One region of the Pantoea sp. SGAir0184 genome, then DNA from elsewhere that is predicted to be linked to it. Evidence: predicted binding sites of a transcription regulator. Region 1 holds the regulator's gene; each other region holds the start of a gene.
What was found. Region 1 encodes CRP, which controls carbon source genes, mostly activating them, when cyclic AMP is high. Its sites were predicted from a motif close to ATGTGANNNNNNTCACAT; they were not measured.

Region 1 (10,769 bases):
GGCGCGATCCCGCATTATGAATTTACCCGCGAATATGGCGTCGAATCACTGCACAAGGCGTTTGCGCTGGCGCAGCGCTATGACCGGCTGGTGGACGTGCACTGTGACGAGATTGATGATGAGCAGTCGCGCTTTGTCGAGACCGTGGCGGCGCTGGCGCACCGCGAAGGCATGGGCGTCCGCGTCACCGCCAGCCACACCACGGCGATGCATTCGTACAATAACGCCTATACCTCACGGCTGTTCCGCCTGCTGAAGCTGTCGCAGATTAACTTTGTCGCCAATCCGCTGGTGAATATTCATCTGCAGGGACGCTTTGACAGCTACCCGAAACGGCGCGGCGTGACGCGGGTGAAAGAGCTGCTGGAGGCGGGTATCAACGTCTGCTTCGGCCATGATGATGTGTTCGATCCCTGGTATCCGCTCGGCACCGCCAGCATGCTGCAGGTGCTGCACATGGGGCTGCACGTCTGTCAGCTGATGGGCTATGAGCAGATCGACAGCGGTCTGCAACTCATCACGCACAACAGTGCCAAAACCATGCAGCTGGCGGATTATGGCGTGCAGGTAGGCAACGCGGCCAGCCTGATTATTTTGCCTGCTGATAACGGGTTCGATGCGCTGCGCCGTCAGGTGCCGGTGCGCTATTCGCTGCGTAAGGGCGTGCTGGTGGCGGCCACACAGCCGGCAAGCAGTGAAATTTATCTCGGTGCTAGCGAAGCGGTGACGTTCCGGCGTTAAGGGAGCGGGAAGGGGAATAGCGGCGCGAGGCTTCGCGCCGCTCGGGGATCAGGCAGTCTGGTGAGCGTGCTGGCGATGTTTGGTGACAAAGCCGAGCAGCACACACATCACAAACACCACCGCGTACAGCGCGTTCGCGGTGGACAGCGCCGCGTGGGCACCGCCTTTGGCCACGATCGGGCCGGTGACCACGAAGGTCAGCATGGTGCCGACGGTGCCGCAGGTGAGGATGAAGTTCACCAGCTTCGGCGATGACGCTTTGGTCTGCAGCGAGCCCAGCGTGATGATGGTGGTGTAAATGGCGCTGGAGAAGAAGCCAAGCGACATAATGATCCAGTGCAGCATGCTGGCATCGGTGGTTTTCACGAACCAGAACATCAGGCCGGTGGCCAGCAGCGCCAGCACCACCAGAATGCGTTGCAGGTCGAAGAAGCGCAGCAGGAAGCTGAACGCCCACATGCCGACCATATAGGCGGTCCAGAAGTTACCGACCAGCTGACCGGCGGCGGCGATATCCATGCCCATCGATTTGGTGGCGTATTCCGGCACCCAGGAGATGAAGCCGAGCTGGCCGAGGATGTAGCACAGTGCCGCGATCGACAGGAACAGCACGCCGATGCCCCACTTCTCTTTTTCGCCGCCCTGCACCGCGGCTTCGCTCTTCAGTACCGGGAACTCGACCATCAGCGTCAGGATGAAGATCGCCACGTAGATCACGCCAATGCAGGCGTAAACCCAGTACCACGGCAGCGCGCGCGCCAGCAGAATGCCCGCGATAATCGGGAAGATGGTGCCGGCCATGCTAAAGAACGAGTCGGTAAACAGCAGACGGGAACCGCGCTGGCGACCATCGTACAGATGGGTAATCAGGAAGGTGCCGATCGACATGGTGATACCGCTGACCACGCCGAGCACGAACATGCACAGCGAGAACACCGTGAGGTTATGGCTGGTCATCAGCCCGGCCACGGCGAGGATCATCAGCACAAAGCCAAAGATCAGCTGGCGCTTGAGTGGCACAATCACCATCAGCCAGGCGTTCAGGAACACCGCCGCCAGAATACCGGCGTTAAGGAAAGTGAAGGTGTTGCTCATCTCGGAGATGGGCAGCTGGAAATACTGGGCAATATTATCCAGCACCATACCGGTAACGATCACCAGTGCGCCGGTGAGCGCATAGGAGAAAAAGCTGATCCAGGTAAGGCCAATGCGATTACGGTTTGTCATGTTCTGAACCTGTGATGCGCCGACGTGGCAAAAAGTGTCATGAATTGTAAATGGATCTGTGATCGTAATAAACAAGCAGTGAAACGTGCGAGAAATATTTCATTAATAGTGTGATTTTCGTCACGCAAATGATTGCGCGACGGGAAAAGTATGACGATAGCAACATCAGCGTAAATATAGGTAAAACGCTGGCTCTTGTATTACATGCTCTTTACAATCAATCTCGTTTTTGAGCTTGCTCTCCAAGGTAAGGAATCTTTCATGCTTAAACGTACTTTGACAGCGGCGGTTGCCCTGTTAGCGCTCTCTTCTGTATCTGCTTCGGCTCTGGCGGCGAAAGGGGATACGCACGTGCTGCTCACCACCTCTGCGGGCAATATCGAACTTGAACTGGATAATCAGAAAGCCCCGGTTTCAGTAAAAAACTTTGTGGATTACGTGAATAACGGCTTCTACAACAACACCATTTTCCATCGTGTGATCCCGGGTTTCATGATTCAGGGCGGCGGCTTCACGGCGGATATGCAGCAGAAGCAGACCAACGCGCCGATCAAAAACGAAGCGGATAACGGCCTGCGCAACCTGCGTGGCACCATTTCTATGGCGCGTACCGCTGAGAAAGACAGTGCCACCAGCCAGTTCTTCCTGAACGTGGCGGACAACGCTTTTCTTGACCACGGCCAGCGCGACTTCGGCTATGCGGTGTTTGGTAAAGTAGTGAAAGGCATGGATGTGATCGACAAGATCGCCCAGGTGCCGACCAAAGATGTCGGGCCATACCAGAATGTGCCGTCAAAACCGATTGTTATCACTTCCGCGAAAGTCCTGCCGTAATCCCTCTGCGCGCCACCCCTGGGTGGCGCCGTCTGCCGCGCTCCGGCAAAGCTGAAATTTGCTCTTATACTTAGGGCACATCCTGCTTGCCGGAGGCGCTATGAGCAGCAAACTCACCGAAAAACAGAAAATCACGTTGTGGCAGCAAACCCGTGCGGCCAATTATCAGGCCAGCTGCAAACTGGCCGGTTATACGCTGAATGAACCAGCCGTCGAGAGCGCCCAGGCGGACGATCGTCTGGCATCGCTGAGGAGGCAATATGGCGGATAACAGCCTGGCGGTGCGCGATCCCTATTTGTGGCACAACGATGACGTGCTGAAAAACCTGCTGGAAATTCACGACGTGGCGCAGCTGCGTAAAGCCGAGCTGGCATTCAGCGCGGCGCGGCTGGCCACGCTGGCGCTCGGACCGGCCACGCCTGGCCTGCCGCACCTGCGCCACATTCACCGCACGCTGTTTCAGGATATCTACAGCTGGGCCGGCGAACTGCGTACCATCGACATCTGGCGCGACGACACGCCCTATTGCCACTGCGAGTATATCGAGAACGAGGGCAATGCGCTGATGAGCGCACTGGAGGAGGAAGAGGGCCTGTGCGACCTCGACCCGCAGACCTTCGTGGCACGCATCGCGCATTACTACTGTGAAATCTATGTTCTGCATCCGTTCCGTGCCGGTAACGGGCGGGCACAGCGCATCTTTTTCGAACAGCTGGCGCTGCACGCGGGCTATCTGCTGAACTGGGATACGCTGGAGCCTGAAAGCTGGCACCAGGCCATCGTCGCCGGCGTTGGCGGCGATCTCGCGCCGCTCAATGCGCAGTTTGCGAAAGTGGTGAGTCCGGCGCGTTAAAATGCGTAGAATAGCGGCGGTTTTACTGGCCTGAGGGCATTATGCTGCTGCTAATTGATAACTACGACTCCTTTACCTGGAATCTCTACCAGTACTTCTGTGAACTGGGCGCGCAGGTGCGTGTGGTGCGCAACGATGCAATGACGCTGGAAGAGATGACGGCGCTGCCGCTGAGCCATCTGGTGATCTCGCCGGGCCCCTGCACGCCGGATCAGTCCGGCATCTCGCTGGCAGCGATCCGCCACTTTGCCGGACGGCTGCCGATTCTTGGTGTCTGTCTTGGCCATCAGGCGATTGCGCAGGCCTACGGTGCGCAGGTGGTGCGCGCGCGCCAGGTGATGCACGGCAAAACCTCTGCGGTGCAGCACACCGGCCAGGGCGTATTCCGCAACCTGAATAATCCGCTGACCGTCACGCGCTATCACTCGCTGATTGTGGTGCGCGACACGCTGCCGCCGGAGTTTGAAGTCACCGCCTGGAGCCTGCGCGATGGCGTTGCCGATGAGATCATGGGCTTCCGCCATCGTACGCTGCCACTGGAGGGCGTGCAGTTCCATCCGGAGAGCATTCTCAGTGAGCAGGGACATCAGCTGCTGGCGAATTTCCTCAATACGTAACTTCCGTTTGCCATTGCATGATTTTTTATGCATATTTTGTGATTATAATTTCACATCAGCTCAACAAATAACCCGATGAGGTCATCAATGGCAGCGGAAAATCTAGCGGTAAGCCGGGAAACGTTCGATAACGTTATTTTGCCTGTTTATGCACCTGCGCAGTTTGTGCCGGTCAAAGGCAAAGGCAGCCGCGTGTGGGATCAGCAGGGCAAAGAGTATATCGACTTCTCCGGTGGTATCGCGGTCACCGCGCTTGGCCATTGTCATCCGGCGCTGGTGGAAACGCTGAAAAGCCAGGGCGAAACCCTGTGGCACACCAGTAACGTGTTCACCAATGAGCCGGCACTGCGCCTCGCCAGTAAACTGATCGCGGCGACCTTCGCCGAGCGGGTATTCTTCGGTAACTCCGGTGCCGAAGCGAACGAAGCGGCGTTCAAACTGGCGCGCTACTACGCCTGCAAAAAGCACAGCCCGTTCAAAAGCAAAATTATCGCTTTCCACAACGCCTTCCACGGCCGCACGCTGTTCACCGTCTCGGTGGGCGGTCAGCCGAAATACTCCGATGGCTTTGGCCCGAAGCCGGCGGATATCGTCCATGTGCCGTTTAACGATCTGGCCGCGGTGAAGGCGGTAATTGACGACCACACCTGCGCGATTGTGGTGGAGCCGATTCAGGGGGAAGGCGGCGTGATGCCGGCAACGCCGGAATTCATGCAGGGATTGCGTGCGCTGTGCGATCAGCACAACGCGCTGCTGGTGCTGGATGAAGTGCAGAGCGGCATGGGCCGCAGCGGTAAGCTGTTTGCTTACGAACACTATGGTATCAAGCCAGATATCATCACCACCGCTAAAGCGCTGGGCGGCGGTTTCCCGGTGAGCGCGATGCTGACCACCCATGAAATCGCCTCGGTGATGGCGCCGGGCGTGCACGGCACCACCTACGGCGGCAACCCGCTGGCCTGTGCGATTGCCGAAACCGCGCTGGATATCATCAATACGCCCGAGGTACTGAATGGTGTCGACGCGCGCCGTGAGCAGTTTGTCTCGGCGCTGCAGAAAATCAATGAGCAGTTCGACATCTTCAGTGAAATTCGGGGCAAAGGGCTGCTGCTGGGTGCCGTACTCAACGCGCAGCACGCCAGCAAAGCGCGCGATATCCTCAACGCTTCCGCCGCTGAAGGCCTGATGGTACTGACCGCCGGCAGCGATGTGATTCGCTTTGTGCCGTCGCTGGTGATTGAGCCGACCGATATCGCAGAAGGCATGGCGCGCTTTGCCCGGGCGATCGCGAAAGTCCTGAACTAACCTTTCGGCTTCAGCACGCTGAGCCAGCGGCCGTGATGCGGGCGCTGGCTCCACGCCAGTGAAGAAATGGTGTGCATCACATTGAGGTGCTGCAGAATGCGCTTCACATGCTGTTCGACAATCGTCACCGGCCCCTCATTCAGATTCTCCGGCGCTTCCAGAATATTGCTGTCGTTGCCCGGCCCGTCGTAAGCCAGCCGCTGCTGACAGCGCTGCAGCGCGATTTCACAGGACTGCAAATAGCGCTCCGCCAGCTTTGGCGTCAGCATGGTGTGCTCGCGCGCCAGAATGGTCATGGCGTTGATGTGCTCGACGATAAACTGGCTGTGAGTCACCCACAGGCGCATATCTTTCAGATACTGAAAGTTAAAGCCCGGTTCGGTGGACGCCTGGTTGAGCGAGTTAAACAGCGCGTTGTGCGCCTGGTTAACCTTGACGCGCTGATACGCCAGCTTCTCCGGCGCCTGCTCCGGACCGAGCAGCAGGCGCAGCGCCTCCTGATAAGCCTCCAGCGCATCGTGCGCATTATTGCGCAGCAGCCCGCTCTGCCACTGCGGCCATAGCCAGATCATACCGGCGAAGGCAATCAGGCAGCCCATCAGCGTATCCATCATGCGTGGCAGCAGGAACTGCGCGCCATTCAGTGACAGCAGCTGCAGCGAATACACCGCCGTCACCGTAAAGCCAATCATCGACCAGCCATAATATTTACGCGTGATCAGATAGCTGGCGAGCGTGATGACCAGCATGGTCAGCAGGGCAATCGACTCCGGAACAGCAAAGCGCAGCGACGCCGCGGCGATCAGCAAGCCGGCGAAGGTGCCGAGCGCCCGGTGCTGAATGCGCACGCGCGTGGCGCTGTAGCCGTTCTGGCTGACAAACATGATGGTCATCAGAATCCAGTAAGGCTTGGGAATATTGAAGAACAGCGCCAGCGCGCTGCCGAACATTAGCATCACCGCGAAGCGCGCCGCCGTCCGCAGCGCGGCAGATTTCAGCGACAGGTAGCTGCGCAGCGCCGGCAGCAGCGGCAGGCGGCGCTGGCGATCGGCCATCAGGTCGCGGGTGTACAGTGGCTTCTGCGTGCGCAGCACGCGGGCGATGCGGCTGAAATGGTAGAGGCAGAAATTACCGACCGGATTATCCGGGTGCTGCCGGGCAATTTTCTCCAGCGCGCCGAGCGGCTTCTCCATGTGGAAGCGTTCCGGCAGCTGGTGATAGAGAATGGCATCGGCCAGCACGCGCAGCCGTGCCGAAATGATTTTCGCGTTCCAGCGGATCACCGCCTCGGCGTGGCTCTGCTCCACCAGCTTTTGCACCTCTTCCGGCTGGTGCAGGCTGACCGAGATATGTTCCTGCAGATCGAGCGCGACCTGGAAAGCGCGCGTCAGGCGTTTATGGCTGTTATCACGGCTGGCGGACAGCATATGCATCTGCTGGTAGCAGGTGGTGATCAGATCGACCGCTTTCTGCTGGCGCGCCAGTAGCGGCGGCAGCGCTTTTTCCGGATCGGTCAGCTGCGTCAGCAGGGTGTATTTGGCGTCGCAGTAATCGGCCAGCTCGCGGTACAGCAGGCTGAGGGTCTCGCGCATCGGCTGCTCTTTCCACAGCCAGAACCAGAACCAGTTAAACAGCCCGTACCACAGCGTCCCGCCGATATACAGCAGCGGCGGGACCCACATCGGCATACGGCCGACGAGGCTTAAGGTAAAGATGGCGGCGATCAGCGTGCCGGGCAGCAAACGACCATGCAGCGGGCTGATTTCACCGGTCACGCCCACCAACAGCGGCAACACCAGCAGAATCAGCGGCAGCGGCACAGCGTAAGCCGTGAGGTACTGAATCAGAAAACTGCCGCTGGCGAACAGTGCGCCGCCGACAATCAGCCGTTTGAAGAACCGCTTGTGTGGCGTATCCAGACCGGCGATGTTGCAGCAGGCCGGCACCAGGGAGAACAGCAGCCCTTTTTGCAGATCGCCAAACAGCCAGCCGAGCGCCACAGGCAGGCACAGCACCAGCGTTTGCCGCAGCGCATAGTTAACTTCCGGATGATAGATGATTCGACGCCACATCAGCTCATCGTAAACAGAAACGGCGCGATGTTGCCATCACGCCGTAGGTGAGAAGAAATCAGCGGGTGCCGTAAACGACGATGGTTTTGCCGTGTGCAGAGATCAGGTTCTGATCTTCCAGCATTTTCAGGATACGACCCACGGTTTCGCGTGAGCAGCCCACGATCTGACCAATCTCCTGACGGGTGATTTTGATCTGCATACCGTCCGGGTGGGTCATGGCATCAGGCTGTTTCGCCAGGTTGAGCAGCGTTTGCGCGATACGGCCGGTCACATCGAGGAAGGCAAGGTTGCCGACTTTTTCAGATGTTACCTGCAGGCGACGCGCCATCTGCGCCGACAGGCGCATTAAAATATCCGGATTGACCTGAATCAGCTGACGGAATTTTTTGTAGGAAATTTCAGCCACTTCGCAGGCGGTTTTCGCACGTACCCAGGCGCTACGCTCCTGGCCCTCTTCAAACAGGCCGAGCTCACCGATGAAATCCCCCTGATTGAGGTAGGAGAGTATCATCTCTTTGCCTTCTTCATCTTTAATCAGTACCGCGACGGAACCTTTCACGATGTAGTACAGCGTTTCCGCTTTCTCACCCTGATGGATGAGGGTGCTTTTGGATGGATATTTGTGAATATGGCAATGGGACAGGAACCATTCGAGTGTAGGGTCTGTTTGCGGTTTGCCGAGAACCATTCGCTATTATCCTCTGTTGTAATCGTGCCCAAAATACAGGGGGCAGTTTTCCCTGTCAGGCGGTGAAATCGTCCAGCGTTTCCCGTGAGGGACAGTTATTCGGGGGTGGATTCGTAAGCGATGCTTTTGATTCGTCCCGCTTTCGTCTTTCGTGACGAAAATATTTTCAGCACTGTTTGTAGCATAGCTTTTGCAACCTGTCTCCTGTTGTCTCGCTTCAGCAGGTGGGGGATGCGTCTGCATTGCTGTTTGTCAGGTGAAAGCGTACTCTGGCGGCAAAACCGCCGCTTCAGGAGAAAGAATAATGCAGGCACGAGTGAAATGGGTGGAAGGGCTGACCTTTCTCGGAGAATCCTCATCCGGTCATCAGGTATTAATGGACGGCAATTCCGGTGATAAAGCGCCCAGCCCGATGGAGATGGTGTTGATGGCTGCGGGCGGCTGCAGCGCGATTGACGTGGTGTCGATTCTGCAAAAGGGGCGCAACGATGTCGCCGATTGTGAAGTCAAACTGACCTCGGAACGCCGCGAAGAAGCGCCACGCATTTTTACGCATATCAATCTGCATTTTATTGTCAGCGGCAAAGCGCTGAGCGATAAAGCGGTGGCGCGCGCGGTGGATCTGTCCGCGGAGAAGTACTGCTCGGTCGCGATCATGCTGGGCAAGGGCGTCGAGATAACGCACAGCTACGAAGTGGTGGAGCTGTAATCCAGCCGGGAGCGCGGCCCTGCGCTCCCGATCTCAGTTCCTCCCGGCGAAACTGGCGCGTTAGCCTGCGCTATTCAATACGTTTTCCTTCAATCAACCGCTGCACCAGCGGCGTCATGATCAACTCCATCGCCAGTCCCATCTTGCCGCCCGGCACCACCAGCGTATTCATGTGGGAAATAAACGAGCCCTGGATCATCGCCAGTAAATAAGGAAAAGCGATGCCCTCCAGGCCGCGAAAATGGATCACCACAAAGCTCTCATCCAGCGACGGAATCTCACGCGCGGCAAACGGGTTCGAGGTATCCACGGTCGGCACGCGCTGGAAGTTGAGGTGCGTGCGGGAAAACTGCGGCGTGATGTAGTTGATGTAATCTTCCATCGAACGCACCACCGAATCCATCACCGCTTCGCGCGAATGGCCGCGCTCGCTGGTGTCGCGCACCAGTTTCTGAATCCACTCCAGATTAACAATCGGTACCACGCCAACCAGCAGATCGACGTGTTCAGCCACGTTATGTTGCTGCGTCACCACGCCGCCGTGCAGGCCTTCATAGAACAGCACATCGGTGTTTTCCGGCAGCGGCTGCCAGGGCGTAAACGTGCCCGGCACCTGATTCCACGGCACCGCTTCATCGTAGGTGTGCAGATATTTGCGCGACTGGCCGAGTCCGCTCTGGCCATAGTCGCGGAAAGTCTGCTCCAGCAGGCCGAAGTCGTTGGCTTCCGGGCCAAAGTAGCTGATGTGACGCCCGAGGTCGCGCGCCTTACGAATCGCCATGTCCATTTCCGGACGGGTATAGCGATGGAAACTGTCGCCTTCTATTTCCGCCGCGTGCAGATCCAGCTGCTGGAAAATTTTACGGAAGGCGAGACTGGTGGTGGTGGTTCCGGCGCCGCTGGAACCGGTAACGGCTATGACTGGATGCCTGGCTGACATAACAGCGCTCCCTGTGAAGTCCGGCGATGAGCATTGTTACCACGAATTGCCGCCTGACGCATCAGCCGCGAAATTCCCGCCGCGGCATAATATTGACCGATTCATGCAATTCTGACCACACCAGTACCACTTCGCCCTGCTCAAGCTGGCGGCGCACGTCGGCCACTTTCTGCGTCAGGCTGCGCTCCTGCTCGCCATAATCGGTGCCTTCACGCAGCACAAAACTTTCTATCAGGTTTTCCAGCGTTGTCGGGTCGAGTTCTTGCCAGGGAATAATCACAGTTACATATCCAGATAAGTTGAGAGCCAGTCCGGCACGCGCTGCTCCAGCCACATTTTGGGTCGCAGCAGGCTGCCGCCCACGAAGCCGACGTGACCGCCTTGCTGCGTCAGCTGATACTCAATTGTGGCAGACAACTGCTGCGGCTGCGGGATCACCGCATCGGTCATGAAGGGATCGTCTTTAGCATGGATGATCAGCAGCGGCTTGCGCACGCCGGTCAGCAATGGCATGGCGCTGGCGCGCTGATAATAGTCGCGCGCATCAATAAACCCGTGGGCGCGGGCGGTAATCGCATCATCAAACTCACGCAGCCGGCGGAAGGCGCGCAGCTGCGTCAGATCGACCGGCAGCGTGCCCGGCCAGGCGCGCAGTTTGCGCGTGGCGTTTTTCTTCAGCTGGGTCAGCAGGTAGTGCTGATAAAAGCGTGAAAAGCCCACGTCCAGCTTCTGGCTGCACGGCTCCAGCGCCAGCGGCGCGGAAATGGCGACCGCGGCAT
Region 2 (10,769 bases), 160 kb from region 1:
ACGGTGCAGGGCGTCTCTTCGGCGCGGAAAAAAGGCATGGATTTCGCCTCACAGCGCGCCGGTCTGCGCGACGAGGCCAGCGGTTTTCAGCGCAAACATTACATTCTCTCTGCCGATGCGGACTGCACCGTTGATGCACTGTGGATCGACGAACTGGTCGGCACCATGATTGCGCAAAACGGCGATCTGGGCACCTGTAACTACTACTACGAAACCGCGGATTTCCACGAGCGCCCGCGGCTGTATGCGGAGATTGATAAAACGCTGCGCTGCCGCCACGCTTCCTTCTCCCTGTTTGGCGGCTTTCCGGACGGCAAAGGCTTTGGCGTCGAAAAGCAGCTGTACGATGAAGTGGGCGGCATTGAGATTTTTTATCAGCTGAAAAACGGTGAGTTTGTTGAACATCTGTCAGACGACTGGGATTTTGGCATCAAGGTGATCGCCGCCGGCGGCAAACCGGTGTATGCGCCCAACTCCCGCGTGCAGATCAACAGCCGCCGGGTGGATAACCTGCTGCACGAAGTGATTGAAGGCGTGGCCTACGGCCATAACGGCACCATCATCATGAAAGATGTGCGACCCACGCTCACCGCACTGACGCCGTTCACCGATGTCAGCGCAGAGCAGGCGCAGCAGGCGTGGCACTACTCGATTAAAGATTACGTGCCAAAAAATCTGGTGCTGCCGGTGCTGCTGAATCCGTCGCTGCTGCGCGACGATGCCGCGGTGATTGATTTCTTCACGCCAGAGGTGGCTGAACGCCTGTTCGACCGCATTCACAGCATAATGCTGGAGATGAGCGTGACCGATTTCCTGCCGATTCACAGCTACAAAACCCCGGCGTTTCGCCTCTATTTTGAATTCCGCCATGAGCTGTTTGCCGCGCTGCGTCGTGCCGTCGGCGCAGAGATTGGCGAGCCACCGCCGCTGCCGGCCTGCTTTGCCCAGGTGACGGAAAATGATTTCGCCCGCTTTGTCTGGTATTACTGCGAAGATCGCGAATCCGGTGAGGCGCATAACTACTTTGCAAACGGCGGGGTGTTCTGATGCGTGCTGCCTGGCTGCAATCCCTGCAGGATATCGATCGTCACTATCCTCGCCCGGCCATATGCGAGGTGCTTAGCCGGCCGGAAAACGCCGATTTGCTGGAATACGTTGTGCATGATCCTTTTGGTTGCCATGTATTTCCCGGTGATATCGACGATTTCCCGCTGCCGAATTTTTTCCGCGCCATGCAGCACAGCCTGAGCCATGCGCCGCAAATTCATCTGTGGGCGTATATCCCTACCTGCCGCTACAAGTGCCACTTTTGCCAGTTTCCTACGGTGATTGTAAATCCGCAGTCGCCGCGCGCGCCTGAGCTGTTCCGCGATATCGTCGATCGCAATATTCAGGAGGCGAAACTGTGGCTGGCGCAGTTGCCGACACTGGGTGAAGTGCCGGTGGGTGAGTTCAACCTGTTCGGCGGCACGCCCTCGCTGCTGCCACCGGATGAGCTGCGGCGCTTAATGGATTTTTACCGCAACCATTTCAACTTCCGCGAAGCCACGCTGCGCTTCGAAGGCGAGCCCGGCACGCTGACGCGCGAATTCCTCGCGCAGCTGCGCGAACTGGGCTTCAGCAAACTGTCGTTTGGCGCGCAGTCATTCTCAGACCGCCTGATCAAAGGCTGTGGTCGCCTGCACAGCGCGGATGCCTGCTACAAGGTGATTCGTGATGCGCGCGAGCTGGGCTTCGCCCTGGTCAGCGTCGACCTGATGTATGGCCTGCTGGGACAAACGGTGGACGACGTGCGTGACGATCTGCAGCAGGCGCGCGCGCTTGACCTGTCGCATCTGGTGTTCACCAAGCTGCACATGAAGCCGTTCGCCGAGAGCCGCACCGGCGTATCGGCGGAGGGAGAAAATGCCTGGCAGCGTAAGAATGCGGCGATGCCCAGCCTGGGTCAGCAGTATCAGATGCGCGCGCTGGCCGAGCAGTGGCTGGATGGCGATTACCTTGAACATCCCACCATGTATTTCCACCATCGCAGCGCACCGCCGGAGAAGTGGAAAGCGATCATTACCGATCTCGACCAGCAGGCACCGGAAGTGGCGATTGGCCTTGGCGGCAGCTCCAAATGTGCCGGCGCGGAGCTGATTAACCTGACCGACTACGCCGATTATCAGCGCGCACTGGATAACGGTGAGCTGCCGATCGCCTCGGTGCGCGGTATGTCGCCGGATCAGCAGGCCATCAACGGCTGCAAGATGGCGCTGTCAACGCTGATTCCGCTCGACGATGTGCTGTTTCAGCAGAAGTTTGGCGTCAGCCTGTTTGCCCAGCCGACCATCGCCCGTGCGCTGCGTGAGTTGCAGCAGCGCGAGTTAGTGCACAGCAATGGCCGCTACGTCACGCTCACCCCCGCCGGCCGCGTGCTGGTAGAAGCCATCATCAATACCCAGTTCGACTAAACCGCCCTTACCTCTCAACGGCACGCGACGGCGTGCCTGGAGCCTGTTATGTCCCAGTCTGTTTATAGCTTTTTTTATATCGCCATCGACACCGAAGCGGGCGTCACCGCTGAACAGTTTGAAACCTTCGTGCGCGAAAAAGGCGTGCATCTCCCCTGCTATCCCGGCTGGCGCTGGACGCTGTTTCGCGGTCTGCGCGGCGAGCGCGTCGATCAATACCTGATGCTGTTTGAAATGAAAGATGCGGCACAGCGCGCGCGCTTTATGCAGGATGACGGTGAACTTACCGCCGAGGCAGAGCACTTCTGGCATCTGCATCCTGACGCGGACGCGCTGCTCAGCGAGTGGCGCCAGCTGGCGACCTTCGCGCGGCGCCCGACAATTTTCACCCATTTCGATCTGCTGGCAGAGAATCCTCACAGTACGCTGCCGGGTGGCCCGCGATTTGATGCCCGCAGCGGCACCGCGCGCATTCTCGGTACCCACTATCTGGCGCTGCGACCGGGCGTGCAGCCGCAGGAATTTGAGCAATTCATCGCGCAGAATGCCGCGCGTATCGTTGATTATCCCGGCTGGAAGTTTCATCTGCTGAAAGGTCACAGCGGCAACCGGCTGGACGGCTATGTGGTGATGATGGAGATTGAGAGTGAAGCGGCGCTGAATGTGTTTTATCCGCAGCCTGATATCGCCACCGCCAGCGCGGCTGACTTTGCGCGCGCGCACCGGGATACCAAACAGATGTATGAAGAGTGGAAGCAACTGGCGTCCTTTTCCGGTTCGCCGCAGCTGTATACCGATTATCTCGCCGTGGCGGAATGCGGCACGCTGAAGTGAGTGCAGGCGGCGCGTTCTGCTCATTGCTGAAACGCGCCGCCGGTTTTCTCCGTTACGACTGGTAGTAATACACCGCTTCAAAAGGCCGCAGGTGCGTCAATGCCCCAGGCGGCGATGCCTCACTGTAATTACTCATGAGCACCTGCCAGTTGCCTTCAACTTCCGGCAGCAGCAGCGGCTGTGCGCTGTGACTCAGGTTCGCCACCACCAGCAGGCTTTCACGCGGCGAATTGCGACGATAACACCAGATGTGTGACGCTTGCGGTGCCAGATCCTGATAATCACCCTCGGTGAAGATAGCGTAACGCTTACGCAGCCGAATCAGCGTTTGGTAGCCATAGAACACCGAGTTGCTGTCGAGCAGCGCGTTAGCCGCGTTGATCAGCGTATAGTTATCCGCCACGCCTATCCACGGCTCACCCCGCGTGAAGCCGGCATTGGCGCTGCTGTCCCACAGCATCGGCGAACGGCTGTTATCGCGCGATTTGCTGGCCAGTATCGCCAGGATTGCCGCCTCCGGCTTGCCCTGCGCCAGCCACGCAGCGTGGATGTTGTGGCTCTCAATGTCCTGATACTGCTCAATGCGGGTAAAATGAGGGTTGGTCATTCCCAGCTCTTCGCCCTGATAGATATAGGGCGTGCCCTGCATGCCGTGCAGCAACATCGCAAAGCATTTTGCCGAGGCGATGCGCAGCGCACCTTCATCACCAAAGCGCGTGACGATACGCGGCTGATCGTGGTTACACCAGAACAGCGCATTCCACGCCACGTCGTGCATCCCGCGCTGCCACTCCGCAAAAATTGCCTTGAGCTGAACAAAGTCCGGTGCCGCCAGCGTCCATTTGTCGCCCTGGGGATAATCCACCTTAAGATGGTGGAAGTTAAAGGTCATCGACAGCTCGTTTTGCGCCAGCGAAGCATAGCGCTGGCAGTTGGCCAGCGTGGTCGAGGACATTTCCCCCACCGTCATCAGCCCGCGCGGCGTGAACACATCGCGGTTGAACTCCTGCAGGTAGTCATGGATGCGCGGACCATCGGTGTAAAAGCGCCGCCCGTCATGGCCGGGCAGATCGTCGCTAAAATCCTGGTGCTTCGACACCAGGTTGATCACATCAAGCCGCAATCCATCGACGCCTCGATCCGCCCAGAAATGGCACACCTGCTTTAACGCCTCGCGCACCGCCGGGTTTTCCCAGTTGAGATCGGCCTGCTCCGGCGCGTACAGGTGCAGATAGTATTGCTGACGCCGTTCGTTCCACGCCCAGGCGCTGCCGCCAAACTTAGACTGCCAGTTATTGGGCGGCGTGCCGGGCACCCCGTCGCGCCAGATATAGAAATCGACGTACGGCTGCTCACCGGCTTCGGCACGCTTAAACCAGGCGTGCTCGGTCGAGGTGTGGTTGAACACCATATCCAGCACCATGCGCATACCGCGCCGGTGCGTCTCCGCCAGCAGGTGGTCAAAGTCGGCCATGGTGCCGTAGGCGGGATCGATGGCAGTGTAATCCGCCACGTCGTAACCGTTATCGATCTGCGGCGACACATAGATCGGCGTCAGCCACAGCGCATCAACGCCCAGCTGCTGCAGATAATCCAGCCGCTGGATCACACCGTTGAGATCGCCGGTGCCCCGCGCCCCGCTGTCCTGAAAACTTTTGGGATAGATTTGGTAGATCACCGCCTGGCGCCACCAGGGATATTCAGCGTGCCTGTTCATGTTGCACCTCGGCCTGGCTGATGATGGCGGTTGCCGCTTTACGTTTGGTGATGATGACGGTCAGCAGCAGCGGAACCAGTATCGCCACCAGAATCGCCAGCGAGTAAACCGTCCAGTACTGTGGCTGAATCGAGAGGATGCCCGGCAAGCCGCCCACGCCGATGCCGTTGGCCATCACACCGTTGAGGCCGCACAGCAGCGCCGCCAGCGCAGAGCCAATCATGGCGCACAGCATAGGGTAGCGGTACTTGAGGTTGACGCCGTACATCGCCGGCTCCGTTACGCCTAGCCACGCTGAAATGGCGGCCGGCACGGTGAGGTCGCGTTCAGCACGATCTTTGTTAGCGATAATGATGCCGACCACCGCAGCACCCTGTGCAATATTGGACAGCGCAATCAGCGGCCACACCGGCGTGCCGCCCATGCTCTGAATCATCTGCAGATCAACCGCCAGCGTGGTCTGATGCACGCCGGTGATCACCATCGGCGCATACAGGAAGCCAAACAGCGCGGCACCAATCGGCGCGAAGCTGCCGGTCATCAGATGACGCACCGCGAAGGCGATGCCGTCGCCAATCAGACGGCCAAATGGGCCAATCAGGCTGTGGGCGAGGAAAACCGACAGCAGCAGCGCACACACCGGCACCACCACCAGCGTCAGATAGGCGGGCACGATACGTTTTAGCGCCAGTTCGATTTTTGCCAGCGCCAGCCCGGCCAGCAGCGCCGGGATCACCTGCGCCTGATAGCCGACCCGATCAATGCTGAACCAGCCAAAGTTCCACACTTCCGGCACCTGGCTGCCAATCAGATACGCATTCATCAGCTGCGGTGAAACCAGCGTAATGCCCAGCACAATCCCCAGGATTGGCGTACCGCCCAGCTTGCGCACCACCGACCAGCAAATCCCCACCGGCAAATAGAAGAAGATCGCTTCGCCAATCAGCCAGAGGAAATCGTACAACCCTTTCACACCGGGATAGAGCTGCACCAGGGTTTTATCATCCGCCACGGCAATATCGCCGAGCACGTTACGGAAACCGAGAATTAAACCGCCGCTAATTAACGCCGGTAATAACGGGAAAAATATCTCAGCAAAATGGGATAATAATGCCTCGTGCCATTTCATCTGGCTGCGCGCTGCAGATTTAATCTGCTCCTTAGAGGTCTCACTAATATTTAGTGCTTCAACTAACGCTTTATAATAAGTGTCAACTTCGGTTCCAATAATTACCTGAAACTGTCCGGCAGAATTAAAGCATCCTTTAACGCCGGGCGTGGCGCGGATGGCCTCCGGATCGGCCTTGTCGACATCCTGCAGAACAAAGCGCAGGCGGGTAATACAGTGCGAAAGTGACAGAATATTTTCCCGACCGCCCACGCGGTCAATGAGATCGTTAATGATCTCGCGACTGATGGTTTTCATTATCATCCCTTATTTCCATGCCGGAATCGGCAGTGGACGATAATACGCCGCTGCTTTTAATTTTAACTATAGCAAAGCGAGGGAATTAGTTGGCGATCACAAAAATATTTACGCAATACATCGCAGGAAAATTAACTTAACAATAATTATTTAACCTGATAACTAAATCTGCGCCATTTAAATATAAATTCGGGACATTTCGTATTGTTGAATAATTATTTAAGCGGTAGCGCGGTGGCAGTGCAACGTTCGCCACCGCGCAGCAAAACGTCAGACGATGCGGTGGCGCAGACGACCAATCTTCTCAATTTCCACTTCGATCTCATCGCCAGGGAACATAAACAGCGGTGGCGTACGCTTTTTCCCCACGCCGCCCGGTGAGCCGGTGATGATGACATCGCCCGGTGACAGCGGACTAAACGCCGAGATGTATTCAATGATCTTCGCCACCGGATGCACCATGCTGGCCGTGGTATCGTTCTGCACTTCACGCTGATTCAGCCAGGTTTTGATCGCCAGCTGCTGCGGGTCCGGGATGTCGTCGGCGGTGGTCATCCACGGGCCAAAGCCGCCGGTTTGCTGCCAGTTTTTGCCTGCGGTAAACCAGGTGAACTGCATGTCGCGCACCGTGGCATCCATAAAGCAGCTGTAGCCCGCCACATGCTGCAGCGCATCGGCGGCTTTTACCTGATAAGCCGCTTTGCCGATGATCACCGCCAGCTCGCCTTCGTAATCAAATTCAGCCGTGGTCGCCGGTTTCAGCAGGGGCTGCTCGTGTGCTGCCAGCGAATCGGCAAAGCGTACGAACAGCGTCGGCGCGTCGAGCGTGGCGGCAAACTCCTGGCGCTTGTCGGCATAGTTCATACCAACGCAGAAGACTTTGCCTGGGTTTTCCACCACCGGCAGGAAGCGAATCGCGCTGAAGGCATAGTCCACCGGCTCGCTCAGGTACACCTGCAGGTCACTCAGGCCACCGCGCTGCAGCAGAGTTTTCAAATCCGGACAGCTGTCGCCCAGCCGCGCACCGAGATCGATCACGCCGTCGGGTTGCACGATGCCATAACTTTTTCTTGCCTGGTCAATAAGAGAAAAACTGCACAGCTGCATGATGGCCTCAATGTTATAGAGAATTTGCGCGCAGGTTATCAAAAGCCAGACGGAAAAGCGGTATGACCTGAGGGTAAAGTAATTAATGTTTGTGAGTTTTGGTGACAGAGGTGCGCAGAGGGGAACGGCGCCGGGTGATAACCACAGGTCGATCCCTGACCGCGATTATCGAGGGTTTCTGGCGGAGCGCTTAGTTTAAGGCGCCCGGCGGTACGTGTTTGAAGGTCTCAACATAAGAGCGAAACACGGAGCGGAAAAAACGTTTCATGGTGCACCTGATACAAAAATTGTTGAAGAATTACGCGAAAATTATAACGCCCGCGCATTTTTCACGCAATTATTTTTGAACCAGATCACAAAAACGCGCCCACCCCATCGTGCCAGACGTTAACGGAACAGCCCTAAGTGCTCAATCAGGATGGTGCAGCCAATGCTGATCAGTACCACGCCGCCCAGCACTTCTGCCCATTTGCCCATTACCGGACCGATAAAGCGGCCGACCAGCACTCCGGTGGTCGCCATGATAGTGGTAGCCGCACCAATGGTGAGCGCGGTGAGCACAATGTTAACCTGCAGGAACGCGAGGCCAACACCCACCGCCAGCGCATCAAGGCTGGTCGCTACCGCCGTCAGCGCCAGTACCATAAAGCCGTGGCGCTGCGGCGCTTCGCACGGCTCATCGGCCGTCTGACGGAAACCTTCCATGATCATTCGTCCGCCAAGAATGCCCAGCAGACCAAATGCCACCCAGTGATCCCACGCCATAATGTAGTGGCTGGCGGCCAGCCCGATGGCCCAGCCCACCAGCGGCGTCAGCATTTCAATGACGCCAAAAATCAGCCCTGTGCGTAATGCTTCTTTGAAACCCGGACGATACAGCGACGCGCCTTTGCCCAGTGCTGCAGCGAAAGCGTCCATCGACATACCAAAGGCCAGAATCAGGGTTGCGATAAATGTCATGGTTTTCAGTCAATGCGGTGAAATAAGACGATTAAGCCTGCACTTTGTCCGCATATCGGGTTCAGTAATGAAAAAGTGCGCGCAGTCTAGCACGCTAACCCGCTAAAAAAAAGACAACAAAATCATGGGTTTAAGTATAGCAAAGGCTATAACTCTTAACTGCCGCTATTTCTGTAGCTAAGTGGATGGAATAGAAGAAATTTCTTAGCGCGCGCTGCTGCGGGGATTGCACCGCGCCGCGGTTTTATGCGCTAATGCCCGCGCTAACTGATTTGGAATGATGCGATGAAAAACCCGTTTGAAACGCTGATCATCCCAGGCGGCATTCTGCTGCTGGGCTTTCTTTCGGCGCTACTGCTGCCCGCCCCTTCGTTTGGCCTGGCGCTGGCAAAACAGCTGCAGCAGGCTCTGCATCTGCAGGATGTGAATCAGCTGTACACCATAGTGTTCTGCGTCTGGTTTTTGCTGCTGGGTACCGTTGAGTTTTTCATTATCCGCTTCGTCTGGCGCCGCTGGTTCCAGCTGCGCTGAACGGTGTACGTGATGCATTTTTCTTCTGACGGGCGCCTGACACGGTGCCCAAATTAAAAGTCACACAAATGTAACATTATTTTTACACGATCTGGCGAAACATCAGGCAACATAAAATCCGCATAAAAAATCAATTTCGCTAAAACCTATCTTTTTCAATGCGTTAATTTGTGATCCAGCTCACCGTGTGAAATCAACCCTCTCCATTTCCCTCACACTGCCGCAACAACTACGTTACTATAACTGCCTGATTAGGGGATAAAAATCCCTTATGACAGCGCCGTCGGGCTGATTAATTCTTATGCTGAATCATTTCTGCATTTAAAAAATAAACAAACGTTTAATTCCGATACGAGAATGTTATATTCGAATGCATATGCATAACGTGCAGTTAACCGTTATCACACCTATGGCTTAAACCTGAGTCTTAACCTTTGAGAAATAGCGCAACGCGCTTGCAAAAAGCGTGGCTGTTTCGCCTGCGAACCTGTTGAGCTTCAGGGCAACAGAGAGGAGATGTCGCCTCATGAGCAACACTGCGGTAAATCTGGCGCTAGCCGCCGCTGGCATGGAAAGCACACACCTTCAGGAACGAAAAGACGTAGATGTCCTGCTGATCGGCGCAGGCGTGATGAGTGCTACCTTAGGCACCTGGCTGCAGGATCTCGAGCCAGACTGGTCGATTGAGATGGTCGAGCGGCTGGATGATGTCGCAGTCGAATCCTCTAACGGCTGGAACAATGCCGGCACCGGCCACGCGGCGCTGGCCGAGCTGAACTATACGCCCGAAAGAGCGGATGGCAGCATCGACATTGCCAAAGCGGTGGCGATTAACGAATCCTTCCAGATTTCCCGCCAGTTCTGGGCGTATCACGTACAGAAAGGCAACCTGAGTAATCCACAAAGCTTTATTCACAGCACGCCGCACATGAGTTTTGTCTGGGGCGAGGCCAACGTGGACTTCCTGCGCAAACGCTTCCAGGCGCTGCAGAAAAGCACCTTGTTCCGCGGCATGAACTATTCCGAAGACCGTGACCAGATTGCTCAGTGGATTCCGCTGGTGATGAACGGGCGCGACCGCAAACAGAAAGTAGCCGCCACCTGGACCGACATGGGCACCGACGTCAACTTCGGTGAGGTGACGCGTCAGCTGATTGCCGCGCTGGAGAAGAAAGCGCATTTCCGCCTGCGTCTGCGTCAGGAAGTGCGCGATATCAAGCGCCTGAGCGATGGGCGCTGGCAGGTAAACCTGCACAACCTCGCCAGCGGTGAGTCGCGGGTGCTGACCGCGCGCCAGCTGTTTATCGGTGCCGGCGGTGCGGCGCTGCCGCTGCTGCAAAAAACCGGCATCCCGGAAGTAAAAGGCTACGCCGGTTTCCCGGTGGGCGGCTCGTTCCTCGTCACGGAAAACCCGGACGTGGTGGCGCAGCACATGGCGAAGGTGTACGGCAAAGCCAGCGTGGGCGCACCACCGATGTCGGTACCGCACGTTGATACCCGCGTGCTGGATGGCAAGCAGGTGCTGCTGTTTGGCCCGTTTGCGACCTTCTCCACCAAATTCCTCAAGCAGGGCTCGCTGCTGGATATGTTCGGCGCGATGAACAGCAGTAACCTGCTGCCGATGATGCAGGTTGGGCTGAAAAGCTTCGATCTGGTGAAATATCTGGTCGATCAGGTGCTGCAAAGCGATGACGATCGTATGGAAGCACTGCGCGCTTATGTGCCGCAGGCAAAACAGGAA
Region 3 (10,769 bases), 1.1 Mb from region 1:
GGGTCTGCTGACCGTTGAGAAGAAAGGCAAGAAAAACATCTTCTCCGGTCGCGTGCTGGAAATCGAAGGTCTGCCGAAGCTGAAAGTTGAGCAGGCATTTGAGCTGACCGATGCCTCGGCCGAGCGTTCTGCGGCGGGTTGTACCATCAAGCTGGATAAAGAGCCGATCATCGAGTATCTGAACTCCAACATCGTACTGCTGAAGTGGATGATCTCCGAAGGCTACGGCGACCGTCGTACGCTGGAGCGCCGTATTCAGGGCATGGAAAAATGGCTGGCCGATCCGCAACTGCTGGAAGCCGATGCCGATGCGGAATACGCAGCGGTAATCGAAATCGATCTGGCGGAAATCAAAGAGCCAATCCTGTGTGCGCCGAACGATCCGGACGACGCGCGCTGGCTGTCTGACGTGCAGGGCGAGAAGATCGACGAAGTGTTCATCGGTTCGTGCATGACCAACATCGGTCACTTCCGTGCGGCAGGTAAACTGCTGGACGCACACAAAGGCCAGCTGCCAACCCGCCTGTGGGTAGCGCCGCCAACCAAGATGGATGCCGCGCAGCTGACAGAAGAGGGCTACTACAGCGTCTTTGGTAAGAGCGGTGCGCGTATCGAGATTCCGGGCTGTTCACTGTGCATGGGTAACCAGGCGCGCGTGAAAGACGGCGCGACGGTGGTTTCCACCTCGACCCGTAACTTCCCGAACCGTCTGGGTACCGGTGCCAATGTGTTCCTGGCATCAGCCGAGCTGGCCGCGGTCGCTTCCCTGCTGGGTAAACTGCCTACGCCGGACGAGTATCAGCAGTTTATGGTGCAGGTGGATAAAACCGCTGCCGACACCTACCGCTACCTGAACTTCGATCAGCTGGGCCAGTACACCGAAAAAGCGGATGGAGTGATTTTCCAGACCGCGGTGTAAAATACGCCTGCCAGTGAAAAAGGGACGAGCGCATCGTCCCTTTTTTTATGCGCTTTTTTCCCTCGCCGTCTCCAGGCATAATGCGAGCGCGATCCCACTTTCTTGCGCGCGCTGCGCACAAAATGCACGAAAGCGTGCCGTCTGGCGCGCCACAGGTATGAGGCCAACATGGAATATGAATTTCTGCGTGACGTGACCGGTCAGGTCCGGGTACGCATGTCGATGGACCACGAAGCGGTGGGGCACTGGTTCAATGAAGAGGTGAAAGAGAACTTTGCGCTGCTGGATGAAGTCGAAGCCGCGGTGCGTACAGTCAAAGGCACGCAGCAGCAGTGGCAGCGCGTCGGGCACGAATATACGCTGTGGCTGGATGAAGAAGAGGTGATGATCCGCGCCAATCAGCTGGCGTTAGAGGATGACGGCCTGGAAGAGGGCATGACTTATTACGATGAGGAGAGCCTGTCGTTCTGCGGCGTGGAGGATTTTCTCGCGGTGATTGCTGCTTATCGCCGGTTTATGGCCGGCCGTTAACGGGCGCCCGCAGCCGGGGCGCCACTGTCGTTGCGCAGGTTACACGCCGTTAATGGCGGAACGGGCGTGGGATAAAGGTTCCTCATCCACAATCGGTTCGACCTTGCCGAGCAGGAACAGGTAGTTAAGGATTCCGATCACTACCAGCACCGCCGAGAACACCAGCGCCCAGGTAAAGTGGCCGGTGGCACCGACGATAGCGCCGGTAATGATTGGTCCGACCGCGCCGCCCATATTGGAGACGGTATTCTGCAGCCCGGCAACAATTGACACGCTGTTGGTGGGCGCAACATCGCCCGGCAGCGCCCACACCTGAGAGGCCGCGACGGTGGTGCCGGACTTAGCAATACATAGCAGCAGTACCGTCATGAACACGGAATCGGTGAACGGCGCGAACCCGATGCACAGCGCCATCAGCAGGCCAATCGTCAGAAACAGCTTGCGCGTGGCGGTCAGCGACAGCACTTTTTTGTGCACCATACGGTCCGACGCCCAGCCCGCCAGCACCTCAATCACCATACCGCAGATCAGCGGCAGCGCCGCCACCATGCCCATTTTCAGGAAATCCATCCCTTTGTCTTTCACCAGGTAGGTTGGCAGCCAGGTGATAAAGAAGTAGGAAGTGTAATTGATGGTGAAGAAGCCAATACACATCGCCCAGATGTTGCGGTAGCGCAGCAGCTTGTACCACTTCATCGGCCGCACGTTCTTATCGCCGTGCTTCTGCGCCTGGCCATCGCGGATCAGGCGCACTTCATCGGTGCTGATCGCTTTGTGGTCTTCCGGGTTCTCGGCATAAATGAAGTACCAGGCGATGACCCAGATCAGCCCGACGGCACCAATCGCCAGAAAGGTCAGACGCCAGTCGAACAGCGCGATCATAAAGACGATCAGCGGCATGGCGACGGCCCCGCCAAATTTTGATGCGCTGTCGAACAGGCCGGAGACGGTGGCGCGCTCGCGATCCGGGAACCAGCGCGCGGTAATACCGGCGTTGCTGGGATAAGCCGCTGCTTCACCCACGCCGAGCGCCAGACGCAGCGCCAGCAGCGATTTAAAGCCGGTGGCGAGCCCCATCGCCATGGTGGCGATCGACCACCAGCCGACAGCGATGCCGAGGCCTTTTTTCTGGCCGAAGCGGTCGGCAAACCAGCCTGCCGGGATCTGCAACAGCGCGTAGGACCAGAAAAATGCCGCCATGATAAAGCCCATCATCTCTGGATTGATGTCGAGCTCGGTAATCAGGTGCGGTGCGGCGGCAGAGAGTACGGTACGATCAATATAGTTAATGGCAATGGCCAGCCACATCAGGCCGGCGATCCACCATCTGATGCGTGTTGAGCGTGCGGTGTTGGTCATAATCATTATCCACGCGAAAAGGGTGACAGAGGAGGGCGGCGTCAGGCCAGCCCGTTCATGACATTCATCGGGCGTTCGCCCTGTTTTATACACTGCACAATCTGCGTCACGCAGCGTTCGCCGATGGCGCTGATAGCACCGTCGGTATATCCGGCAAGGTGCGCCGTGGGGATAAAGTTGCTCAGGGTGAACAGCGGATGCTGCGCCAGCGGTTCCTGCACAAAGACATCCGCCGCCGCACCGGCAATCACGTTATCCTGCAACGCCTGGTAGAGATCCTGCTCATTCACCACGCCACCGCGTGACGCGTTGATGAGAAACGCGCTCTTCTTCATGCGCTTCAGGCGCGCAGCGTCGAACAGGTTTTGTGTCTGGTCCGTGAGCGGCATATGTAAGGTGATGAAGTCGCTGTGCTCCGTCAGCTGATCGAGGCTGACAAACGTCACGCCGTGTTCGGCGGCGAAGGCGTCATCGGGATAAAAATCGAAGGCGAGGATGCGCATATTGAAGCCTTTAGCGCGCAGTGCCACCTGCTTACCGATATTGCCCAGGCCGATGATGCCGAGCGTTTTGCCGTAGACGTCGGTGGCAAAAATGCGCGGCCAGTGGCCGGCGCGGGTCTCTATTGCGGCGGTGGTGATCTGGCGCGCGCTATTGAGAATCAGCGCAAAGGCGAAATCGGCAACCGCGTGTTTGTTCGCGTCCGGCACGTTCGTCACGTAAATACCGCGCGCACGGGTTGCGTCGAGGTCGATGTTATCGACGCCCACGCCGTGCTTGCAGACAATTTTCAGCTGCGGTGCCAGCGACAGCAGCGCATCGTTGACCTCGGTAAAGGCCACGATCAGGGCGACGGTGTCGGCGAGATGCGGCGCCAGCGCGCTGAGCGGCGCGTCGGCGGGCAGCGTAATCAGCTCAAAGCCCTGCCGGCGCAGTGTGTCGATCGGCGCGGCGTCGTAGCGGGCGAACGAAGGTGAAGTACAGATGACTTTCATAGCAAATGCGTCCCGGTGTTAATAACAGCAGCCATCGCTGCCTGAATCCGACCCGCCACCGTCAGATTAACCATAAGCCTGATGGCGGCAGGGGGAAGCGGCGCCTATGTTGCGCGATGAATCGCGCCGCTACCACAGCTACGTGCGGTAAGTGCTTTGAATTTACTGGCTTTACTGCAAATACTGATTCACGATCTGGCGGATTTTCTGCTCCTCTGCGGCAGAGAAGCGCACCGCATAGCGGCTGTCGCCGACCTCATAGCCGAGCAGCGCCACGGCTTTTTTCACCGCCGCCGGGGAAAAACCAATGCTGTAGAGATCGGTACGCAGGCCGGTGACGTTCTCCTGAGCGGCGCGCGATCCGGCGATGTCACCGGCATGGAAGCGCGCCCAGATGGCGTTAATCTCTTTCGGCGCCACGTTAGCCAGCCCGGAAATACAGGCGGAACAGCCATCGACGAAGCCCTGATGAATCAGTGAATCCGGCCCGTTCAGCACGTTGAAATGCGCAATACCTGCCGCTGCCTGCAGAAAGCCGCTCAGGCTTTCGTAGCTGCCGGCGCTGTCTTTGATGCCAATGATGTTGGGATGCGCTGCCAGCGTGCGCACGGTTTCCGGCAGCAGCGTATTACCGGTGCGCGCCGGAATGTTGTAGAGAAACAGCGGGACGTCGATAGCGTCGGCCACGGCACGGTAGTGATCAATCAGCTCTTCCTGTTTAAGCGGGACAAAGTAAGGGGTGATCACCGAGACGGCATCCACGCCCAGCTTTGCCACCTGCCTGCCCAGCCGTATAGTGTCACGCGTCGAGATCTCGCCAATGTGCGCCACCACCGGTGCGCTGCCGTTTACTTCGTCGACGCAGGTCTCGGTCACCGCCAGCTTCTCCTGCTCGTTCAGCACGAAAAATTCCCCGTTGGTGCCGCCGCAGAAAATACCGTTACCGGCGCTCAGCTGACGCCGAATCTGTTCACGCTGCGCGGCAGGATTGTAGGCTCCGTCGCGATCAAAAGTGGTGACGATGGCGGTCAGTACGCCCTGAATGGTGTTGCTCATGATTTCCCCGCTCATGCTGAGTGATTTAACGCCGGAAACAGCGTCAGGTAGACGTTGCGCACATCGTCGGCGCTGACTTTCATCGGTACATTCTTCATCAGGCGCTGCACATCCAGCGCGGCTTCGACCAGATACGGCAGATGATCCGGCCCGATACCCAGCGCTTCCAGGCTGGCCGGCAGTTTAAGGCGCTGCACCAGCGCGGCGAAATAGGCCACCAGTGCGTGCGATTTGGCCTCTTCATCCAGTGCGCTATCGGCATCCGGCAGCAGATCGTAGGCCTGCGCGAACTTGCTCACCGCCGCCGGACGCACAAACTGCATGCACGGCGCCAGCAGAATGGCGTTGGCCACGCCGTGCGGCAGATGATACTTGCCGCCCAGCGGATACGACATGGCGTGCACCAGGTGTGTCCCGGCATGGGCGATCGCCGCTCCGCCGTAGTAGGACGCCCACAACATATTCAGCCGTGCTTCCAGGTTGTCCGGTTCGGCAAGGGTCTTTTCGAGGCTGGCGAACAGCTTTTTCATGCCGATCAGCGCATAGTTATCACTCACCGGATTGGCCACGGTGGCGGTAAAGCACTCAATCAGGTGGCACAGCGCATCAATCCCGGTCGACGAGGCGATGTGCGCCGGCATGCTGGTGGTCAGTTCCGGAATCAGCGCCACGTAGTCCGGCAGCATCACCGGCGAAATAATACCGACCTTGGTCTCCTTCTCCGGAATGGCAAGGATGGCATTGGGCGTGGCTTCCGAGCCGGTGCCGGCCGTGGTCGGGATCAGTAAAGAAGCGGTACGCGTGTGCGGCTTCTCATCGGCCAGCAGCGCCGTCAGGGTTGGCGCATCGGCCACGCACAACACGGACAGCAGCTTCGCCACATCCAGCACGCTGCCGCCGCCAATGCCTATCACCAGATCGACGTCGCCGTGCGGCAGCGCCGCAACAATCGCCGCCACATCATGCTGGCTCGGCTCGGGCGGCACCGTATCAACCAGGCTCAGGCTGGCGATCTGCTGCTGCAGCCGGGCGATAAGCGCCTGCACCGCCGGAATGCCCAGAATGTTTTTGTCAGTGACCAGCAACGCCTTCTGCTTATCCTGCAGTAAATAGCTGAGATCGTTCAGAGCCTGATAGCCACTGATCACGGTGCTGTTGATATTCATGTCATGCCCTTATAACGGTTTTGCACATTATGATTAGGTTTGCTCAATGCTGTGCGGGGTGTATCCCTTTCTGAGGCTAAATTTATAGGCGATATCGATTTCAATTAATTTGATCTTGCTCACATATAATCAATCATGATTGAATATAATCAAATGCAGCACGGCAAGGGGCCGTGACAGGAGAGAGAATGACTTCATCGCCATGGAAAACGCCCGTTCTGGTGATTGCCGACGATTTTACCGGCGCCAACGACGCAGGCAGCGGCTTCGCGCTGGCCGGCGCGCGCGTCCACGTGCTGTTCAATAACCTGACACCCCCGGAGGCCGGCGCTGCGGATGTGCTGGTGATCAGCACCGATAGCCGCGCGGTCAGCGCAGCGGAAGCCGCCAGCCGCACGCATGCCGCCATTCAGCCGCATCAGCAGATAGCGCAACACGACTGGCTGTTTAAGAAGATTGACTCAACGCTGCGCGGCAATCCAGGCGCTGAGGTGGCTGCCGCGCTGCAGGTCAGCGCGAAACGGCTGGCGCTGGTGGTGCCGGCGGTGCCTAAGCTGGGCCGCATCACGCGCGGCGGGGAAGTGTGGATCCATCAACAGCGCCTGACTGATACCGAATTTGCCAGCGATCCTAAAACCCCGGTGACCAGCAGTAACGTGCTGACGCGGCTGCAGATGCAATGCGACCTGCCGGGCGAGCAGATCGATCTTGCCACGGTACGCAGCGGCACGCTGGCCGCACGGCTGACGACCAGTCAGGGCCTGCTGGTACTGGACGCGGAACAGCAGGCGGATATCGACGCCATTATCGCGGCTGCCGCGACGCTGCCGGAACGTCCGCTGCTGGTCGGCGCGTCCGGGTTAAGCGATGCGCTGGGTGCGCATCTTGCTGCGCGACCCTCTCGCCCGGTGCTGGCGATAGTCGGTTCGATGAGCGCCATGGCGCAGCAGCAAATCGCCCGGCTCGCCAGCCAGCGTGACATCTGCTTGATTGATATTGATATTTGCCAGCTGTTTGCCACACCGGCATGGCCGCAGGCGGCGGCCTGGCAGCAGGCGATGGTCCAGGCGCTGCGCGAGGGCGTGCACTGTGTGGTGCGCACCACGCAACAGGCTGATCAGCGCCACGCGATTGCGCAGCTGTGTCAGCAGCAGCAGATTACGCGCCAGCAGCTCGGCGAGCGCATCTGCCAGTTTCTGGCGCAGCTGACGCGCGCCGTCTGCGCACACATTCAGCCTGCCGGCCTGTTTCTTTCCGGCGGTGACGTGGCCATCGCAGTGGCGCAGGCATTCGGGGCCAGCGGCTTTCAGATTCAGGGCCAGGTGGCGGGCTGTGTGCCGCACGGGGTTCTGCTTAACAGTGAATTACACCTGTCGGTGATGACCAAAGCGGGTGGCTTTGGTGATGAAAACACCCTGGCAGAAGCCATTCGTTTTATTGAGGAGAAGTCGAGTGAATAACACTATTGCGGTGACCATGGGCGATCCGGCGGGCATCAGCCCGGAAATCATCATTAAAGCGCTGGCGGAAGGGGAGCTGGCGGGCATTCCGGCGGTGGTGGTCGGCTGTGCCGCGACGCTGCGTCGGGTGCTGGCGCTGAACATTACGCCGCAGGCCGATCTGCGCGTGCTGGACAGCGTGCAGGATGCGCATTTCGCACCGGGCATCATTAACGTCATCGATGAGCCGCTGGCCGATCCTGACGCGCTGCAGCCGGGCAAGGTACAGAAGCAGGCCGGCGATCTGGCCTGGCGCTGCGTGAAGCGCGCCACCGAACTGGCGCTGGCGGGCGACGTGCAGGCGATTGCCACCGCCCCGCTGAACAAAGAGGCGCTGCACGCGGCGGGCCACCTTTATCCCGGTCACACTGAACTGCTGGCACAGCTGACCCAAACCAAAAATTACGCCATGGTGCTGTATACCGACCATCTGAAAGTGATCCACGTGACCACGCACATCGCGCTGCGTAAGTTCCTCGACACGCTGAACGGCGAACGTATTCAGACGGTGATCGGCATGGCTGACAGCTTCCTGCGCCGCGTGGGCTATGACCAACCGCGCATCGCCGTCGCCGGGGTCAATCCGCACGCGGGCGAGAATGGCCTGTTTGGGGATGAAGAGATCACCACGGTGACGCCAGCGATCCAGGCAATGAAGCAGCAGGGCATTGATGTCCATGGCCCGTGCCCGCCGGATACGGTGTTTTTACAGTGCCAGCAGGGGCAGTACGATATGGTGGTGGCGATGTACCACGATCAGGGACATATCCCGTTGAAACTGCTTGGCTTTTACGATGGCGTCAACATCACGGCGGGACTGCCGTTTATCCGCACTTCCGCCGACCACGGCACGGCATTTGATATCGCCTGGACAGGTAAAGCGAACTCTGCGAGCATGGCGATCTCGATAAAACTCGCGATGCAGCTTGCATAGGGAAATATGAAGGGACAAAGCCGTCTCGACCAGATTATGGACTATCTCAAAAGTCATAATCTGGTCACTGTTGAACAGCTGGTGAGCGCCATTTCTGCTTCGCCAGCCACCATTCGCCGCGATCTGATTAAGCTGGACAAGGAAGGGGTGATTAGCCGCAGCCACGGCGGCGTCACGCTGAACCGCTTTATCCCGACGCAGCCGACCACGCTGGAGAAGATGCAGCGTAACCTGGCGGAGAAGCAGGCCATCGCCCAGTTCGCCGCCAGCTATGTGCAGTCCGGCGATGCGGTGGTGCTGGATGCCGGCACCACCATGCTGGAACTGGCACGACAGCTGACCCATTTGCAGCTGCGGGTGATCACCGCCGATCTGCACATTGCGTTGTTTTTGTCGGAGTTTAAACAGATTGAGACCACCATCATCGGCGGCCGCATCGACGACTCCAGCCAGTCGTGCATTGGTGAGCACGGCCGGCGCCTGCTGCGCAGTATCAATCCGGACATTGCGTTTGTCAGCTGTAACTCATGGAGCATTGAGCGCGGTATTACCACGCCGACGGAAGACAAAGCCGGGCTGAAGATGGATCTGCTGGCCAACGCGCGCCGGCGCATTCTGCTGGCCGACAGCAGTAAATATGGCTCATGGTCGCTGTACTGCGCGGCACCGATTGATAGCCTGACCGATGTGGTGACAGATTCCCGCCTTGATGAAGCGGTATGCCGTGATTTGCGCGAGCGCGGCATTGGCCTGCAGCTGACCGCGTAAATGTGCCGCCCGCATCAGCGGGTGAATGCCGTGCGCTGCGCTACCGCGGCGCAGCCTTCACCCACTGCTGGCGCTGAGTTATAACAACTTCAATCCCGTCGCCGGAATATTGCGCCCGTAATAAATCTCACGCATCTCCTTCCACAGCAGATTGGTAATGCGCTTGTGCTCCTGCGGGCTCAGCTCTTCAGGTTTGGTGTTGAACAGGTAATACTTCAGATCAAATTCCTTCAGCAACATCTTGGTATGAAAGATGTTTTCCTGAAAAACGTTAACGTCCACCATGTCGTACATCGCTTTCATATCCTCGGACATGAAGTTCTGAATGGAATTGATCTCATGGTCGATGAAATGCTTCACGCCATTGACGTCGCGGGTGAAGCCGCGCACGCGGTAATCCACGGTCACGATATCCGACTCCAGCTGGTGGATGAGATAATTCAGCGCCTTCAGGGGCGAAATCACGCCGCAGGTCGAGACTTCAATGTCGGCGCGGAAGGTACATAAACCGCCTTCCGGGTGACTTTCCGGATAGGTGTGCACGCAGATGTGACTCTTGTCGAGGTGCGCGACCACCGAATTGGGCAGCGGGCCGGGATGCTCGGAATTATCGATATCCTGCGGATTGATCGGCTCCTCGCTGACCAGAATCGTCACGCTGGCACCCTGCGGCTCATAATCCTGGCGCGCGATATTCAGCACGTTAGCACCGATAATCGAGCAGGTCTCGGTGAGGATTTCCGTCAGGCGGTTGGCGTTATATTGCTCATCAATATAGGCGATATAGCCATCACGTTCGGCTTCGCTATTGGCATAGCAAATGTCGTAGATACAAAAACTCAGGCTTTTGGTCAGATTATTGAAGCCATGTAGTTTTAGCTTTTGCAATTGGGTTCACCTCCTGAGATCAGCTGAGCGCGTTTAAAAGGTATTGCGGCAGGGCAAAGCTGCCGATGTGCAGCTGTGGCGTGTAGTAACGGCAGGGCAGTCCGGCCGCGGCAAAACGTGACTGCAGCGTCGCAAGGTCCGGCTGGCGCAGCGCCGGATCGTCGCTCGCCCAGGCGAAGGTCATGATGCCGCCGTAGTAAGTCGGAATCGCCGCCTGATAAAAGCTGACGTCAGCGAAATAGTGGCTGAGTTTGCGGTGGCTGTTGACCGCTTCATCCTGCTGCAGGAAGCAGACGCCGTTCTGCGCGACAAACACGCCACCGGGATTGAGCGCCTGTTTGCAGCCGGCATAAAACGCCGAGGTGAACAGACTCTCGCCGGGACCGATTGGATCGGTACAGTCGGAGATGATCACATCAAACCGTTCCTGCGTCTGGCTGACGAAGTTAACGCCATCGTCGATCACCAGCTGCAGACGCGGATCGTCGTAAGCGCCGGCGCTGTGGTTAGGCAGATAGGTTTGACAGAAATTCACCACGCCGGCATCAATTTCCACCATGGTGATGTGCTCAACGCGCTGATGCCGGGCGACCTCGCGCAGCATCGCGCCGTCACCGCCGCCGATAATCAATACGCGCCGGGCATTGCCGTGCG

Region 2: a site for CRP is predicted at 7,879-7,896, ahead of azuC (stress response protein AzuC). Genes of this name have one in related genera too.
Region 3: a site for CRP is predicted at 6,134-6,151, ahead of C1N60_RS16380 (iron-containing alcohol dehydrogenase). Genes of this name have one in related genera too.

Annotation. Positions count from the first base shown of each region.
Region 1 is NZ_CP028050.1:309,183-319,951, forward strand. Features, by position in the region: gene C1N60_RS01355 (cytosine deaminase) at 1-741, shown strand, start outside; gene tsgA (MFS transporter TsgA) at 790-1,968, opposite strand; gene ppiA (peptidylprolyl isomerase A) at 2,230-2,802, shown strand; gene C1N60_RS01370 (YhfG family protein) at 2,903-3,073, shown strand; gene C1N60_RS01375 (putative adenosine monophosphate-protein transferase Fic) at 3,063-3,656, shown strand; gene C1N60_RS01380 (aminodeoxychorismate synthase component II) at 3,698-4,273, shown strand; gene C1N60_RS01385 (bifunctional acetylornithine/succinyldiaminopimelate transaminase) at 4,361-5,578, shown strand; gene C1N60_RS01390 (YccS/YhfK family putative transporter) at 5,575-7,650, opposite strand; gene crp (cAMP-activated global transcriptional regulator CRP) at 7,709-8,341, opposite strand; gene C1N60_RS01400 (OsmC family protein) at 8,646-9,050, shown strand; gene C1N60_RS01405 (phosphoribulokinase) at 9,121-9,990, opposite strand; gene C1N60_RS01410 (YheU family protein) at 10,052-10,270, opposite strand; gene C1N60_RS01415 (hydrolase) at 10,273-10,769, opposite strand, start outside.
Region 2 is NZ_CP028050.1:150,067-160,835, reverse strand. Features, by position in the region: gene C1N60_RS00735 (glycosyltransferase) at 1-1,047, shown strand, start outside; gene C1N60_RS00730 (radical SAM protein) at 1,047-2,453, shown strand; gene C1N60_RS00725 (hypothetical protein) at 2,502-3,287, shown strand; gene treC (alpha,alpha-phosphotrehalase) at 3,340-5,004, opposite strand; gene treB (PTS trehalose transporter subunit IIBC) at 4,988-6,430, opposite strand; gene C1N60_RS00710 (fumarylacetoacetate hydrolase family protein) at 6,701-7,537, opposite strand; gene azuC (stress response protein AzuC) at 7,728-7,805, opposite strand; gene mntP (manganese efflux pump MntP) at 7,925-8,497, opposite strand; gene C1N60_RS00695 (DUF1158 domain-containing protein) at 8,783-9,028, shown strand; gene C1N60_RS00690 (malate:quinone oxidoreductase) at 9,555-10,769, shown strand, end outside.
Region 3 is NZ_CP028050.1:3,429,868-3,440,636, reverse strand. Features, by position in the region: gene acnB (bifunctional aconitate hydratase 2/2-methylisocitrate dehydratase) at 1-919, shown strand, start outside; gene yacL (protein YacL) at 1,088-1,450, shown strand; gene C1N60_RS16395 (MFS transporter) at 1,490-2,809, opposite strand; gene C1N60_RS16390 (phosphoglycerate dehydrogenase) at 2,851-3,804, opposite strand; gene C1N60_RS16385 (dihydrodipicolinate synthase family protein) at 3,976-4,860, opposite strand; gene C1N60_RS16380 (iron-containing alcohol dehydrogenase) at 4,872-6,026, opposite strand; gene C1N60_RS16375 (D-threonate kinase) at 6,215-7,486, shown strand; gene C1N60_RS16370 (D-threonate 4-phosphate dehydrogenase) at 7,431-8,459, shown strand; gene C1N60_RS16365 (DeoR/GlpR family DNA-binding transcription regulator) at 8,466-9,227, shown strand; gene speD (adenosylmethionine decarboxylase) at 9,306-10,115, opposite strand; gene speE (polyamine aminopropyltransferase) at 10,135-10,769, opposite strand, start outside.